2 regions of the Pseudoalteromonas sp. MIP2626 genome follow, and region 1 is predicted to be linked to the other one. Evidence: predicted binding sites of a transcription regulator. Region 1 holds the regulator's gene; the other holds the start of a gene.
The links. Region 1 encodes MetJ, which represses methionine synthesis genes. Its sites were predicted from a motif close to TAGACGTCTAGACGTCTA; they were not measured.

Region 1 (8,268 bases):
CAGAAGCTTCACCAAGCTGGCTATCTACTTTATAATCAAAGGTGCGCGGTAGTGGAACTTTTATAGCAACTTCAACAAAATACATAGTAACTCAACTGTTAAAAAAATAATGGGGGAGGGCGTGCTAATACTTGGCCCTAATGTACTAAAAATACAGCTAAAAACCTACTACCAAATAACCTTGTTTACTCAAAATGGTTATTTTTTTAGCAAAAATACTAATTAATGCTTGTGTGCTTGATGGTTGTTGGATAAAATCCGCCACCAATAAATTTGTTTTAACGACGTATGGTGCCAGACTCCGGGTTTGGAGAGCGATGCGGCCTTAACTAGAGGTTTCTATGAAAGAAGGTATTCACCCTAAGTACGAAGTAATTTCTGCAACTTGTTCATGTGGAAACGAATTCGAAACTAGCTCTACTCTGTGTAAAAATATTCACCTAGACGTTTGTTCTGCGTGTCACCCGTTTTACACTGGTAAGCAAAAGATTTTAGACACTGGCGGACGTGTTGATCGTTTCAACAAGCGTTTCGGTGCACTTGGTAGCAAAAAGTAATTATTGCTATTTAGTTAAAAAAAGCATCTTAGGATGCTTTTTTTATGCCTAAAAATCCTCTAACTTCCCCCTAACCTCGCTAGTTTTAAGTTTATTGCTTTTTGCATAACTATTTCCTGTTCTTATTCTCGGTATGCATAAACCTTTGCAGACAAATGACTTAATATTCTCTATATTTTTAATAGCTTAATTTTCAACTCGGTTTCTAAAAGTAGCCAACATGAAGCTATGTGTTGTTAAAGCAGAATAAATAATCGCTTTTAGCTGATTTTATTTACGTTTTAAAAACCTGTTTTGTGAATAATACTTTTAACTAAAATAAGCTTGAAAAGTGTCTTTTAGCACAATTTATATTTATGAAAAGTAGCGGTGTTTTTATCGAAGTTGCTGAAAATTCGCTTAAAATTAACAGATCTAGCATATAACAGGATAGACCTGATATTGCTTGGAATTTAAAAATAATAAGGGTATCGTACTTTAAGGCATGTTAAGTGTCGCTTTACTCCCTCTCACTTTAACTTAAATTGCAGGATATAATCGCGTTATGTCGGACTTTCGTGAACAAGCACTACATTATCACTCTCACCCCGTTCCAGGTAAAATCAGCATTGAGCTAACCAAGCCTGCAGAAACGGCTCATGATCTCGCTTTAGCTTATAGCCCCGGTGTAGCTGAGCCGGTGCGTGAAATTGCTGCTGACCCTGCAAATGCCTATAAGTACACAGGTAAAGGTAATTTGGTTGCAGTGATCACCAATGGTACTGCCATTTTAGGCTTAGGAAATTTAGGCCCGTTAGCGTCAAAACCGGTAATGGAAGGTAAGTCGTTGCTGTTTAAACGCTTTGCAGGTATTGACTCAATTGATATTGAAGTAAAACACCGCACCACCGAAGACTTTATAAATACTGTGGCTAATATTGCTGATACTTTTGGCGGTATTAACCTTGAAGATATTAAAGCACCAGAGTGTTTTGAAATTGAAAAGGCGCTTATTGAACGCTGTAGTATTCCTGTTTTTCATGATGATCAGCACGGCACGGCTATTGTAACGGCTGCAGGCATGATAAATGCGCTGGAAGTGCAAGGCAAAGATATTGAAGATGCAGTTATTGTATGTTTAGGTGCCGGCGCTGCAGCGATTGCTTGTATGGAGTTATTAATTAAGTGTGGTGCACTGCGTGAACATATTTATATGCTTGATCGTAAAGGTGTTATTCACACTCGCCGTGATGATTTAAACGAGTACAAACAGTTATTTGCTAACAATACCGATAAGCGTACATTACAAGATGTAATTGAAGATGCTGACGTATTTGTTGGTGTATCGGGCCCTAACTTATTATCGGCCGATGATTTAAAATTAATGGCAGCAAAGCCAGTCGTATTTGCTTGTTCGAACCCAGACCCTGAGATTGATCCGGCATTGGCACACGGCGCACGTAGCGATTTAATTATGGCAACAGGGCGCTCAGATTACCCTAACCAAGTTAATAACGTGTTGTGTTTTCCGTTTATTTTCCGTGGTGCACTTGATGTGCGTGCCAGTGAAATTAACGATGAAATGAAAATTGCAGCAGTTGAAGCTATTCGAAGTATTGCCAAAGAGCCGGTTCCACCAGAAGTACTAAAAGCTGCCGGTGTCGATAAGCTAGCGTTTGGTGCAGAGTATATTATTCCTAAGCCTATGGACCCGCGTTTATTGCCGCGTATTGCTAAAGCAGTTGCATTAGCAGCCATTGCTTCAGGCGTAGCGCAAATAGAGCTGCCAGCAAACTATATGGAATAAGCAGCATTATGTTGCTCGGTATTAAGTTACTTCAGTGTAATTTATAGCCATAAAAAAACCTCAGCCATGCTGAGGTTTTTTTGTTTAAAAGCCGCTGTTTAGTCTTCGTTTAAAACAGGAACTTCTAAGCCCATTTCTTGCATTATTTTTTTCACTTCTTCAGGCACTTTTTCGGCGTTATCTTTACGTAAATCATCATCGTTAGGTAACGGTTGCCCAGTAAACGCATGCAAAAATGCTTCACATAATAGCTCGCTATTAGTTGCATGGCGTAAGTTATTAATTTGCCTACGGGTGCGTTCATCGGTTAGTACTTTTAATACATTTAGCGGGATCGAAACGGTGATCTTTTTAACTTGCTCTGATTTTTTCCCGTGTTCTGCGTATGGGTGAATATACTCGCCATTCCATTTTGCCATAAGATGTATCGTTGCCTCAGATTATTAATTGCTCACCCTACTAAAAAATAGCGCGAATATGCGTGAAATTCTATCGATTTAAACAAATTAGTCAAATACTTGTTGCACAGATGGCTAGGTGTTTAAATGTTTTGACTTCTTAAGTTGAATGAATTACTGTTTTAGACGTCTAAACATCTAAATAAAGCAGGTAATAAATATGAGTGAAAAAAATAAAGCGACAATTGCAGTTCGCAGTGGTGTCGATGCTGATAAGCACCATGGCGCGGTTGTGCCTCCGCTGTATTTATCAACCACTTATTCGTTTGCCGACTTTGATACAAAACGTCAATATGACTATGGCCGCAGTGGTAATCCAAATCGTGATACTTTAGCCCAAGCACTCAGCGAACTCGAAGGTGGTGCTCGCGGCATTATTACTGCAACAGGAATGGCTGCCGTACATTTAGCCACTCAGCTGCTTAATAGTGACGATACGTTGGTGATCCCCCATGATTGTTATGGCGGCAGCTATCGCTTATTTACCTCATTACAAAAGCGCGGCCTATTAAAACTCGAAGTGTTAGATTTAACTAAACCAGAAAGTTTGCAGCAAATTTTAGTAATCAAACCTAAGTTAATTTGGATAGAAACCCCTAGTAACCCTATTTTACGTTTAACTGATATTAAAGCAGTAACCGATATTGCGAAACAATGCGGTGCTTTGGTAGCTGCAGATAACACTTTTTTATCGCCTGCATTACAAAACCCGATTAAATTTGGCGTTGATATTGTGGTGCACTCAACCACTAAGTACATAAATGGCCACTCAGACGTGGTTGGCGGTGCGGTTATTGCTGCAACTGACGAACTAGGTGAAGAACTGGCTTGGTGGGCAAATAATATTGGTATAACGGGGGCACCGTTTGATAGTTACTTAACTTTGCGTGGCTTGCGTACTTTAAATGTACGCTTACGGCAGCATCAAGAAAATGCCTTAGCTATTGCTAAGTACCTTGAAAGCTCAAAATTTGTTAGCCAAGTATATTACCCGGGGCTAGAGTCGCATCCACAACATGAATTGGCTAAAGCACAGCAACTTGGTTTTGGTGGCATGGTTAGTTTTGACATTAAAGGTGATGTGAATGACGCAGCTGCATTTTTAACAAACCTTAAAACATTTAGCTTAGCTGAATCTTTAGGTGGCGTAGAGAGCTTAATATGCCACCCAGCAACAATGACGCATGCAGGAATGGAAGCCGAGGCTCGTTTAGCCGCTGGCGTTGGCGATACGCTTATTCGTGTGTCGATAGGTATTGAAGATGTAGCAGATTTATTAGCAGACTTTGATCGGGTATTTAATTTAGTGCAACCAGGTCAGCACAATAACGCAGGTAAAACAGGTGCTAGCGCAAGTAGTAATGTTAAATTGAGCGCTGCTCACCCGGCGTTGTGGTAATTAATATGACTAATAATATTCATAAGTTTGGTGGTTCGAGTTTAAGCTCAGCCGAGCGCTATAAAAGCGTTGCAAAAATAATTTTAGGGCAAGCTCAGCCCGGTGATTGTGTAGTGGTATCGGCTGCAGGAAAAACCACAGATACATTAGTAAAACTGTGGCAAAGTTATCAGCAGCACGATACTCAAGCGCTCGCTGATATTGTATTGCAATTAAACAATCATCAAAGTGATTTAATAACGCAGCTACTGCAGGGCGATTTAAAGCGCAGCGCTTTAACCACTCTAAATGAAGAGCTAAGTTTAGTTGCTAAATTAGCGAGTACTGAGCAGTTGCAAGAAGCGGCGCTACTCGCCCATGGTGAGTTGTGGTCAGCTCGTTTGCTCGCTGCGTATTTACAGCAACTTAATGTTGCTGCATGCATGCAAGACGCAAGAGGCTTGTTTACGCTAAGTGATGGACAATTATTGCATAGCCAAAATACACAGCAGTGTAGTGAGCTTATTAGCCAGCACAAAATTAACGTGGTAACAGGGTTTATTGCGGCTAATACCCAAGGCGATACGGTCACTCTTGGTCGCAATGGTAGTGATTACAGTGCAACCTTATTGGCAAGTTATTGCAATGCTAAACAAGTATATATTTGGACCGATACACAAGGGATATTTAGTACCGACCCACGTAAAGTTAACAAGGCCATTAAATACGCTAAGGTATGTAGAGCGCAAGCTAACTTATTGGCAAGATTAGGTAACCCCGTTTTACACGCTAAAACATTATCGCCACTTAAAAATACCGATATAAAGCTTGCGGTGCGCAGTAGTTTTGACGTGCAAGCAAGCTCAACAAATGTAGTGAAAGAGGGCTGTGTAAAACAAAAACGCTTTATTACTACATTAGAAAATATAGATTTACTTAGTGTTGAAGGGCTAGTTGAGGGTGAGGTAACTCAGGTTAGCCAGCTTATTCAACATAGTTTGCATCATTTTAGTAGCGCGGGTGAAACTTACCTAATAGTACCGGCAGTAGCGACCCATCAAGTAGTTAGTTACTTTGCAGGAAGAGCCAATATTAGCGAGTCTAACCTACATGGTTGCGCGCTAGTTGCTCCTGAGCAAGATATAAACTTATTGAGTACTCAGGCACGCGAGTTGCTCAATTTGCATAATATTGAACCTCGCTTTGTGCATCAAGATAGTGGTTATGTATTGCTACTGACGGATCAGCTTATTGATAGTGATGTGCTTAATGTGCTGCACGATAAACTGATCACTAAAGGCCAAGAAATTGCCTTAATAGTGGCAGGGCTTGGTAACGTAGGGGATGTATTTGTTAGCCAACTATCGGCGCAGCTAGCACGTTTATCAACCGACTTTAATATTAAGTTAGTGGGATTAGCACGTTCGCAAAAACTGCTATTTAATCCCAGCGGCATAAATGTACAGCACTGGAAGAACCAATGGCAGTTAGAGGCTGTTGACTATAGCAGCCAAGATTTATTAACCGCTATTGGCCAGCTTGATTACGAGCATAAAGTGGTTATAGATATAACCGCCAGCGAGCAATTTAGTCAGTTATACCCAGATTTTGTTGCGCTTGATTGTCATTTAATTAGTGCTAATAAGTATGCTGGTACCGCGCCAACTCCTTGGTATAAAGCGTTGCAGCACAATATTGCGCAGCGCAATTTATATTGGCGCTATAACGCTAGTGTGGGTGCCGGTTTACCAATTAATTTTGCCCTTGCAGATTTACAAAACAGTGGCGATAAAATAACACGTATAGAAGGTGTTTTTTCGGGTACGTTATCGTGGTTATGTAGTATGTATAATGGCGCAACTGCATTTTCTGAGTTATTACTTGAAGCGCAACAAATGGGTTTTACTGAACCCGATCCGCGCGAAGATTTATCGGGGCGAGATATGCAGCGTAAGCTACTTATTTTAGCGCGAGAGTTAGGGGTTGAATTAGACCTTAACGACATTGCCTTAGCGCCGTTAATGCCCGATGAGCTAGCACTAGGTAGCTGGGATGACTTTTTAGCTAATAAACATAAGCTCGACACTTTTATTGAAGAGCATGCACGCAATGCAAAATTACAAAACGCGGTACTTCGTTATACAGGTTTACTGAGTATTGAGCACGATAGCGTAACGGCCAAAGTAGGGTTAGCGTATGTTACGCCCAATGACGCATTAGCAAACTTAACCCCGGGTGATAATATTTTTGTTATTAACAGCCAGTGGTACAGCAATAATGCCTTGATTATACAAGGCCCAGGTGCTGGTAAGGAAGTGACTGCAGCAGGCGTTCATTCTGACTTATATTGGCTGATAAAAAACTTAAAGTAATAATTAAATAAAACAAAAAACGGCAACCTAAGAAGGTTGCCGTTTTTTAGCGTAATTAACCATTTAGCTAATGAGAGATGTGCTTATGGTTAAAATAGCTCTTCTTCTGTTTTGGTGTTTTCTTCAAAAATATCGCTTGGCTGCGAAAGCACATAACTAGTTGGGGTAGTGCCTTTTTCAAAGTATTCAAAGCGGCTAGTATAATCATTTTTGTGGCTTAATAAGCCAGTCGCTAAATCAATACGAATAGAAACTAATCCTTCAGGTGGTTCAATTGGCGCTTCTGGTTGCCCATCAAGAGCTGCCCTCATAAATTCATTCCATGCCGGTTGAGCTGTTTTAGCGCCCGATTCAGCCCCTGTTATTTGACCACTATCAAGGTTGTTGTTATAAGCAGAACGACCTAGAGTATTGCCAGGGTTGTCAAAGCCAACCCATACTGAGGTGAGTACATTGCGGTTAAAACCACTAAACCAAGTGTCAACAGAATCGTTTGTGGTACCTGTTTTACCCGATAAATCACGACGCCCTAAACGCTGTGCTCGCCATGCAGTCCCCGTCCAGCCTGTTTTATTGCTCCAGCTTCCGCCGCCCCAAATTGCGCTGTTCATAGCGTCTGCAATTAAAAAAGCATTTTGTTTAGAAATAATACGTGGGGCACATTGCACTGTTTGCTGCGCTTTTTCACCTTGCTCAGTATTTTCTATCGTTAGGCTGCTGTTATTTTCGATAGCGAGGGGCTGCGTGTTCTCATCGCAGGCTAGGGCTGGGTTTGCTTTAAATAACACTGTACCAAAGGCATCTTGAATTTCAGATATAAAATACGGTTCTATTAAATGCCCGCCATTAGCAAACGCGCTCATACCACGAGCAAGTTCTAATGGAGAAATGGAAGCACTACCAAGCGCTAAGGATTCACTGCGGTTAATGTCTTTATTATCAAAACCAAATTTAAGTAAATGATCGGCAGTACGTTGCAAGCCTACACCACGTAGAAGACGAACCGAAATAACGTTTTTAGATTGCGCCAATGCGCGGCGAATACGAATTGGGCCATTATAAACTGCAGGGCTGTTTTTTGGGCGCCATGCAATACCTTGGCTTTTATCCCATTGATTAATTGGAGCGTCGTTTAAAATGGATGCTAAAGTGTAGCCTTTTTCCAGAGCTGCAGAGTAAATAAAGGGTTTAATGTTTGAGCCGACTTGGCGTTTAGCTTGCACTGCACGGTTGTACTGGCTTTGCTCAAAACTATAACCACCAACAATTGCTTTAATACGGCCATCTTGAGGGTCTAAAGACACAATGGCACTAGAGGCTTCAGGAATTTGACTCAATAAATAATTATTATCGTCGTTTTTACGTAGCCATATTTGTGCACCTGGTACTAATATTTCAGTTGCAGCTTTAGGAGCAAAACTTTGGCGGTAACGCGTAATATATTTACGTGCCCACTTTAAGTTATCCCATGTAAGTGTTGCCAGTTCACCATTTTTTAGTAAAACGTCGGCTGTTTTTTCGTTAACCGCCAATACCACTGCTGCTTGTAAGTCGCCAAGCTGTTTTACGTCTTTTAGCTGGTTAAGAATTTGTGCTTGGCTTAATGCTGGTTGTGTTTGCGCATCCCATAATAAACGCTCTGGACCTCTAAAACCGTGGCGCATATCGTAACTATGTAAGTTATTTACTAAAGCCGTTTGCGCAGCTTGTTGAACGT
Region 2 (8,268 bases), on a different contig from region 1:
CAAAAGTATGGTTAAGCACACGCCAAGTAAAATCCAACACAGCAGTGTTATTTCTATTGTGATAGGTAGTGCGTAATGCAACAAGCTTGCGGTGAGTAATAATACGCCTGCGGTATTAACGATAGCGGCAACAACATTTAGGACAATGAAGCTGTAAAAATAAAATGGCCCTTTGCTTTTATAACCCTCTACTAGGCTATTTTTGGTAGCGAGTGTGTACTCCATGCCAAAGCGAAAAAATGGGTACTTTAAAACGTTTACTACTAAAATAAGCCAAAATAATTGCCAGCCAAATATGGCTCCCGCTTGGGTTGATGCCACTAAATGTGAACCACCAATTGCAGCGGTTGCCATTAGAATTCCCGGCCCCAATGCATTTAAGCGAGTTTGCCAATTTGATACTACAGAGCGCATGTGTGTACTTACTGTTTATTTATAATAATGAATAAATTACAGAGTTTTAACGCAAAATGAAAGCTGAAAAGTATTAATAAATGAGGGGGTAAAACGAAGCTAATAAATAATGGTTTTAGGCCCTAAAAGTTAGGGCCTAAACTCTAAAAACGTTAACGAAGATCCATCTCTTGGATGATTTCGTGTGCAATTTCTGGGGTTGTTATTTCTGGTTTTTCATGCAAATTAGCTTTAATTTGCCCTTTGCGATGTTTTAGTGACGTATCTAGTTTTTTTGCGGCACTACTAATTGCTGGATACAGCACTTCGTTTTCGCCCTTAACCGATATACGTGCACCTTCGTAAATAGTGCTAATTTCCGCTTGAAGCTTGTTGTGAACTTTAGAAAGAATAATGTCGAGCGCGATCAAAGATGGAAAGTGATTCGCTATTTTTGAAAACTTTTCGTTTACGTGTTCTCTAATTGAATCAGTAACGTCAACATGGTGACCTGTAAGATTAATTTTCATTTTATATCCTTTTATGTGTTACTTCATAGTTAGTATTGGGGGCAATATGAATTAACACAAGGATAAATGTAACTATTTAAGCAAATATTTGTTAGTAAAGCTGATTTAGATCACTCACTGAGCATTAAACATGCAAAAGCCCGCATTATACGGGCTCTTTAAGCGGTCAAATAACACACTAACCGCGTTATATTTGTGCTATTAATCTGTGTATGAACAGCAATAATCAGCAAAATCACTTACTTTTACCTTAAAGCTTACGTTTGCATCAACATTAAATGATTCGCCCGCATTAAATGTTTTCCACTCGCTTTCACCCGGCAATAAAATATCCCACTGCCCTGCTAATAATTCCATGCATTCTTTTTGGTTAGTGTCGAACACAAACTCACCTGGTTGCATAAAGCCTAATGTTTTTGCTTCACCACTGCCTAATAAAACGGTTCGGCTTGACACTTTGCCATCAAAATACACATTGGCTTTTTTAATTACACTAACATTTTCGAACTTTGACATATTTAGCTCCTGCTAATAATTTAAGATTTTTATTTATAAATTTTATCGCACTACCTTGCCTGATAGCTTACTTTCTTGCAAGGAAAGCAGCATTGCTTTGAGTGAAGTTGTTTCATATTCGGGCATAAAAAAACCCGCAACATATGCGGGTTTTTCAATTGCTTACTTTATTTAATCAAAGGCGATTAAAAAAGTTCGTTTGCTTTATTTACTATGTTCTCAACAGTAAAGCCAAAGTGCTCAAACAGCTCACCAGCAGGTGCTGACTCACCAAAGGTAGTCATACCTACTACTGCGCCATTTAGGCCAACGTACTTGTACCAGTAATCAGCAATACCTGCTTCTACTGCTACGCGGCGTGAAACAGATGCTGGCAATACACTTTCTTTGTATGCTGCGCTTTGCGTTTCAAAAGCATCAGTACACGGCATAGATACAACACGTACCTTTTTACCTTGCTTGCGTAGTTCGCTTGCAGAATCTTGTGCTAGTTGCACTTCAGAACCCGTTGCAATGAAAATAAGCTCTGGATTGCCGTCGCAGCTAAGGATGTAACCACCCTTTTTAACGTCGCTCAGTTGCTGTGCGTTACGTGCTTGTTGCTCTAAACCTTGGCGAGTAAAGATTAGTGATGTAGGACCGTCTTTACGCTCAATAGCTTGTTGCCATGCAATTGCCGACTCCACTTGGTCACATGGGCGCCAGTTGTATAAGTTAGGCGTTAAACGCATGCTTGCAATTTGCTCTACTGGTTGGTGAGTTGGACCATCTTCACCTAAACCAATTGAATCGTGCGTGTATACAAAAATGCTTGGTTGCTTCATTAATGCAGCCATACGCACAGCATTTTTTGCATATTCAACAAACATTAAGAACGTAGCACCGTAAGGAATAAAGCCTTTATGCAGGGCAATACCATTCATAATTGCCGACATACCAAACTCACGTACACCGTAGTAAATGTAGTTACCGCTTGCATCGTCGCGTGTTAAGCCTTTAGAGCCATCCCAAATTGTTAGGTTTGAGCCAGCTAAATCGGCAGAGCCACCCATAAACTCTGGTAATAACGGGCCAAATGCGTTTAATGCATTTTGTGACGCTTTACGAGACGCTGGGTTTGCAGGGTTTGCTTGCAGCTCTTCAATGTATGCTTGAGATTTTTCAGCCCAATCGCCTGGCAGTTCGTTGTTAATACGACGCTTGTATTCTGACGCTAGCTCTGGGTATGCTTTTGCGTATGCTGCAAATTTTTCGTCCCAGCTTGATTCAAGCTGTTGGCCTTTTTCTTTGCCATCCCACTGTGCGTAAATATCATCAGGAATCTCGAAAGCATCGCCAGTCCAACCTAAAAATTCACGAGACGCTTTAATTTCGTCATCACCTAGTGGTGCACCGTGACAATCGTGGCTACCCGACTTATTAGGTGAGCCGTAACCAATAATTGTTTTACAACAAATTAGTGATGGCTTATCAGTAACACTTTTAGCTTCTGCGATTGCAGCACTTATAGCATCGCTGTCGTGGCCATCAACACCGCTAATTACATGCCAACCGTATGCTTTAAAGCGAGCTGGCGTATCATCGGTAAACCAACCTTCTACTTCGCCATCGATTGAAATGCCGTTGTCATCCCAAAATGCAACAAGTTTACCTAGGCCTAATGTGCCTGCAAGTGAACCTGCTTCATGAGAAATACCTTCCATTAAGCAGCCGTCGCCCATAAATGCATAGGTAAAGTGATCAACAATATCGTGACCTTCACGGTTAAACTGTGCAGCTAGCGCTTTTTCGGCAATTGCCATACCTACTGCGTTAGTGATCCCTTGACCTAACGGGCCCGTAGTAGTTTCGATTCCTGGTGCATAACCGTACTCTGGGTGACCAGGTGTTTTTGAATGCATTTGACGGAAGTTTTTAATTTCGTCTAACGGTAAATCATAACCCGTTAAATGTAATAAAGAATAAATAAGCATTGAACCGTGGCCGTTCGATAATATAAAGCGATCTCGGTCAGCCCACTCTGGGTTTGTTGGGTTATGTTTTAGATAATCGCGCCATAATACTTCTGCGATATCTGCCATGCCCATAGGGGCTCCAGGATGACCAGATTTGGCCTTTTGTACTGCGTCCATTGACAAGACACGAATAGCATTTGCAAGTTCTTTGCGAGATGGCATGAATTCTCCTACCTTAATATATTTTTGCGCGGGTATTTATGTATTCGATTATGCCGCCGTATAACTTGGCGACTAGTGTATAGTCCATTCTTACTTATTGTAGGGGCGGTGTGCAATTAAAAACCCATAATAATAGGTCATTATGAATATTTTTTGAGACCGAAAAGTTATTAAATATTTTATTTAGACGTCTAGGCGTAAAAACACTATGCAAGGTGTTTTGTTTTCGATAAAATACGCCCCTTAATTTTTAAGCGCTAATACCGACGTTTGTGAAGCGCAATATTTGTGAGCAGAAATACAATGGCAAAACATTTATTTACTTCTGAATCTGTTTCTGAAGGTCATCCGGATAAAATCGCCGATCAAATCTCTGATGCGGTACTTGATGCTATCCTTGAGCAAGATTCTCATGCCCGAGTTGCGTGTGAAACTTATGTAAAAACCGGTATGGTTATGGTTGGTGGTGAAATCACTACTAGCGCATGGGTTGATATCGAAGAAATTACACGTAAAACAATTCGCGACATTGGCTACACTAATTCAGATATGGGTTTTGATGCAGATTCATGTGCAATTTTAAACACTATTGGTAAACAGTCTCCTGACATTAACCAAGGTGTTGACCGTACTAGCCCAGAAGAGCAAGGCGCTGGCGATCAAGGCTTAATGTTTGGTTACGCATGTAACGAAACTGAAGTACTAATGCCTGCTCCTATTACCTACTCACACCGTTTAGTGCAGCGCCAAGCACAGGTTCGTAAAAGCGGCGAGCTTAACTGGTTACGCCCAGATGCAAAATCACAAGTTACGTTTGCATACGAAAACGGCAAGCCAGTAGGTATTGATGCTGTTGTACTTTCTACGCAGCACAGCGAAGATATTTCACAAAAAGATTTAATCGAAGCGGTGATGGAAACTATCATCAAGCCGGTACTTCCTGCTGAGCTAATTACTAGCGCAACTAAGTTTTTTATTAACCCAACAGGTCGCTTTGTAATTGGCGGACCAATGGGCGATTGTGGCTTAACCGGTCGTAAAATCATTGTAGATACCTACGGCGGCATGGCTCGTCACGGTGGCGGTGCTTTCTCTGGTAAAGATCCATCAAAAGTTGACCGTAGTGCTGCCTATGCTGCACGTTATGTTGCTAAAAACATTGTTGCTGCTGGCCTTGCTGATAAGTGTGAGCTACAAGTATCGTACGCTATTGGTATTGCAGAGCCTACGTCTATAAGCGTAGAAACCTTTGGTACCAGCAAGCTAGAAGAAAGCCGTTTAATTGAGCTTATTCGTGAGCACTTTGACTTGCGCCCTTACGGTTTAATTAAAATGCTTGATTTAGAGCGCCCTATCTACCTTCCAACGGCGGCTTACGGCCACTTTGGTCGTGAAGAGTTCCCTTGGGAGCGTACTGATAAAGCAGAAGCACTTCGCGCTGCTGCTGGTCTTTAAGCCAACATACTATTAAAAATATAAACGGCCCTTTTAAGGGTCGTTTTTATATCTAAAGCTTATTATTCAAGCCGTGAAACATAAATCACTCTCGAATTGTTTTGCACTTTCGGTATATACTCGTTTTACTATAAAAGCTTAGGGAATTAAAAATGGCCGACAACTTTCGTGTTACCTTTGTAGGACTCGCTGAGGGCGTTGACAGCAAAGCTGTTACTGCCATGCTTGCTACTAAATTAAAAACATCAAATGAAAAAGTGTCGCTTTTTTTTAATGGTAAACCGCTATTTGTGCCAAGCAATAAAGACAAAGCCCTAAAGCAAGCCAAACTACTTGCCAGCTTAGGTATTAAAAGTAAGCTGCAGGCTGTTACCAACCCTAATCAAAATACTCAACTGGCAAGTGCAACGAGTAGCCAGCGCGATGACAGAATTTTTGATGCGCTTGATTACATTACCAGTAGCTTAATTCGCCTTGAAGAAAAACTAGACGAGCTTGAACAGCGCCTACCCGAGGTTGAAGCCACAGCAATTACCGATGAACACATAGAGTGGCAAGACGATGATCTTATGCTTGATGATGAGTTGCTCACACCACTGCAAAAACGCAGTAATGTGTTGTTATATTCACTCATAGCAACTGTGGTTACTTTGCTTATTTTATTAGCAATATATTTAACCGTCCCTAACTTATTCTCTTTTTAATTACGGGGTGAAATCCTAAAGTGAGCAATAAACGTGCAACAATAAGAGCATCTGTCCGCGAACTGCGTAATAATTTATCAAGTAACCAACAATTAATTGCCGCCCAATCGCTAAAAGTGAATTTTATTCAATACTTAAATGGCAAAAAAAACACTAAAAAAGAGTATATTGCCATTTATTTTAGTAACGACGGCGAGTTAGATACCTCATTGTTAATTAATGAATTATGGGATAAAGGGCACACCCTTTACCTACCTGTAATCCACCCCTTTAACGGGGCTAATTTACTATTTCAGCGTTATGAAAAAAACTCACCCATGAAGGCAAACCGCTATGGTATCTTGGAACCTAAGCTCAATTGTACTCAAATATGCCCGTTACCAGAGCTTGATTACCTACTTATGCCATTAGTGGCATTTGATAACCAAGGTAATCGCTTAGGAATGGGGGGTGGGTTTTACGATCGGACATTGGCGCGGCTACACCAGCAACACTGGCAAAAGCCGCAACTTATTGGTTTAGCACATGAATGCCAAAAAGTAACAGCTTTACCCATAGAATCATGGGATGTGCCACTTAAAACAATTATCACCCCAAATAAAACCTACTGTTGGTAAAGCGTTACTTTGTATACCAGCAGAAATTTTTGACATAAATGAGCATAAAACAATGACACAAGACGAATTAAAAAAAGCAGCTGCTTGGGCAGCGTTAGAGTTTGTAAAAGAGAACACTATTGTAGGCGTAGGTACAGGCTCAACGGTTAATCACTTTATTGATGCACTAGGCTCAATAAAAGACACCATTAAAGGTGCGGTTTCTAGTTCAGAAACCTCAACTGCTCGTTTAAAAGCGCTAGGCATTGAAGTATTTGAACTTAATGACGTTGATGTTTTAGATGTATACGTTGACGGCGCTGATGAAATTAACGCCCATAACGAAATGATTAAAGGCGGCGGTGCAGCCCTTACTCGTGAAAAAATAGTAGCAGCGGTAGCTAAACAATTTGTGTGCATTGTAGATGACACCAAATTAGTAGCAACCTTGGGTGGTTTTCCACTGCCGGTTGAAGTTATACCCATGGCACGCAGTTACGTAGCACGCGAATTATTAAAACTTGGTGGTGATCCTGTGTATCGCCAAGGTGTAGTTACCGATAACGGTAACGTTATTTTAGATGTACATAATTTAAAAATTACCCAAGCTAAACAACTTGAAACACAAATTAATCAAATTGTTGGCGTAGTTACCAACGGCCTATTCGCAGAGCGTGGCGCTGATAAAGTGATTATCGGCACTAAAAATGGGCCACAAATTAAATAGGATGAGGTTATGAGTAAGGTATCGTTGGCAAAAGACAAAATTAAAATTCTTTTGCTTGAAGGTGTTCACCAAAGCGCTGTTGAAACGCTAAAACGTAACGGTTATAGCAACATCGACTATGTTAAAACATCCTTACCTGAGGACGAGCTAAAAGAACGTATTAAAGACGTACACTTTGTGGGGCTTCGTTCTCGTACTCATATTAACCAAGCTGTGTTAGAAGCAGCTGAAAAGCTCGTTGCGGTTGGCTGTTTTTGTATTGGCACCAACCAGGTTGACTTAAATGCGGCGCGCGAACGTGGTATTGCTGTATTTAACGCACCATTTTCTAACACCCGCTCGGTTGCAGAGCTTGTACTTGGTGAAATACTGTTGCTATTACGCGGTATTCCACAGCGTAATGCTGCTGCACATCGTGGCGGCTGGTTAAAAACCGCAAACGGCTCGTTTGAAGCTCGTGGTAAAACATTGGGTATTATTGGCTATGGCCACATTGGTACCCAGTTAGGTATTATGGCCGAAAATATTGGTATGCATGTTGAGTTTTACGATATTGAAGATAAGTTATCACTTGGCAACGCTAAGCAAGTACATAATTTAACTCAGCTATTACAACGCTCTGATATTATTACTTTACATGTACCTGAAACCCCACAAACTAAGAACCTTATTGGCACTGCCGAACTTGCGGTTATGAAACAAGGCGCTATTTTAATTAATGCGTCTCGCGGTACTGTAGTTGATATTGATGCATTGGCAGAAGCGCTTACCGACAAAAAACTCAGCGGCGCAGCAATCGATGTATTCCCGGTTGAGCCTAAATCTAACGATGAAGAGTTTGTATCGCCACTGCGTAATTTTGACAATGTTATTTTAACGCCGCACATTGGTGGTTCAACTCAAGAAGCACAAGAAAACATTGGTATTGAAGTAGCTGGAAAACTAGCTAAATACTCAGATAACGGCTCAACTATTACTGCTGTTAACTTCCCTGAGGTTTCACTACCAGAGCTTGCTAATCGTAGTCGCTTACTGCATGTACATCACAACCGTCCTGGCGTATTAACACAAATAAACCAAGCGTTTGCACAGCACGGTATTAACATTGCCGCGCAGTACCTACAAACTGATGAATCAATTGGTTATGTAGTTATTGATGTAGATACCGAC

Region 2: the regulator MetJ is predicted to act here: its motif matches at 3,801-3,818, upstream of metK (methionine adenosyltransferase).

The regions. Positions count from the first base shown of each region.
Region 1 is NZ_JAATTW010000042.1:5,791-14,058, forward strand. It holds gene priA (primosomal protein N') at 1-85, opposite strand, end outside; gene rpmE (50S ribosomal protein L31) at 342-557, shown strand; gene HC000_RS14405 (malic enzyme-like NAD(P)-binding protein) at 1,102-2,343, shown strand; gene metJ (met regulon transcriptional regulator MetJ) at 2,442-2,762, opposite strand; gene metB (cystathionine gamma-synthase) at 2,962-4,200, shown strand; gene HC000_RS14420 (bifunctional aspartate kinase/homoserine dehydrogenase II) at 4,206-6,551, shown strand; gene HC000_RS14425 (PBP1A family penicillin-binding protein) at 6,641-8,268, opposite strand, start outside.
Region 2 is NZ_JAATTW010000046.1:1,100-9,367, forward strand. It holds gene HC000_RS14825 (divalent metal cation transporter) at 1-414, opposite strand, end outside; gene raiA (ribosome-associated translation inhibitor RaiA) at 567-923, opposite strand; gene HC000_RS14835 (pyrimidine/purine nucleoside phosphorylase) at 1,125-1,439, opposite strand; gene tkt (transketolase) at 1,625-3,616, opposite strand; gene metK (methionine adenosyltransferase) at 3,920-5,071, shown strand; gene HC000_RS14850 (hypothetical protein) at 5,224-5,775, shown strand; gene HC000_RS14855 (5-formyltetrahydrofolate cyclo-ligase) at 5,796-6,392, shown strand; gene rpiA (ribose-5-phosphate isomerase RpiA) at 6,445-7,098, shown strand; gene serA (phosphoglycerate dehydrogenase) at 7,108-8,268, shown strand, end outside.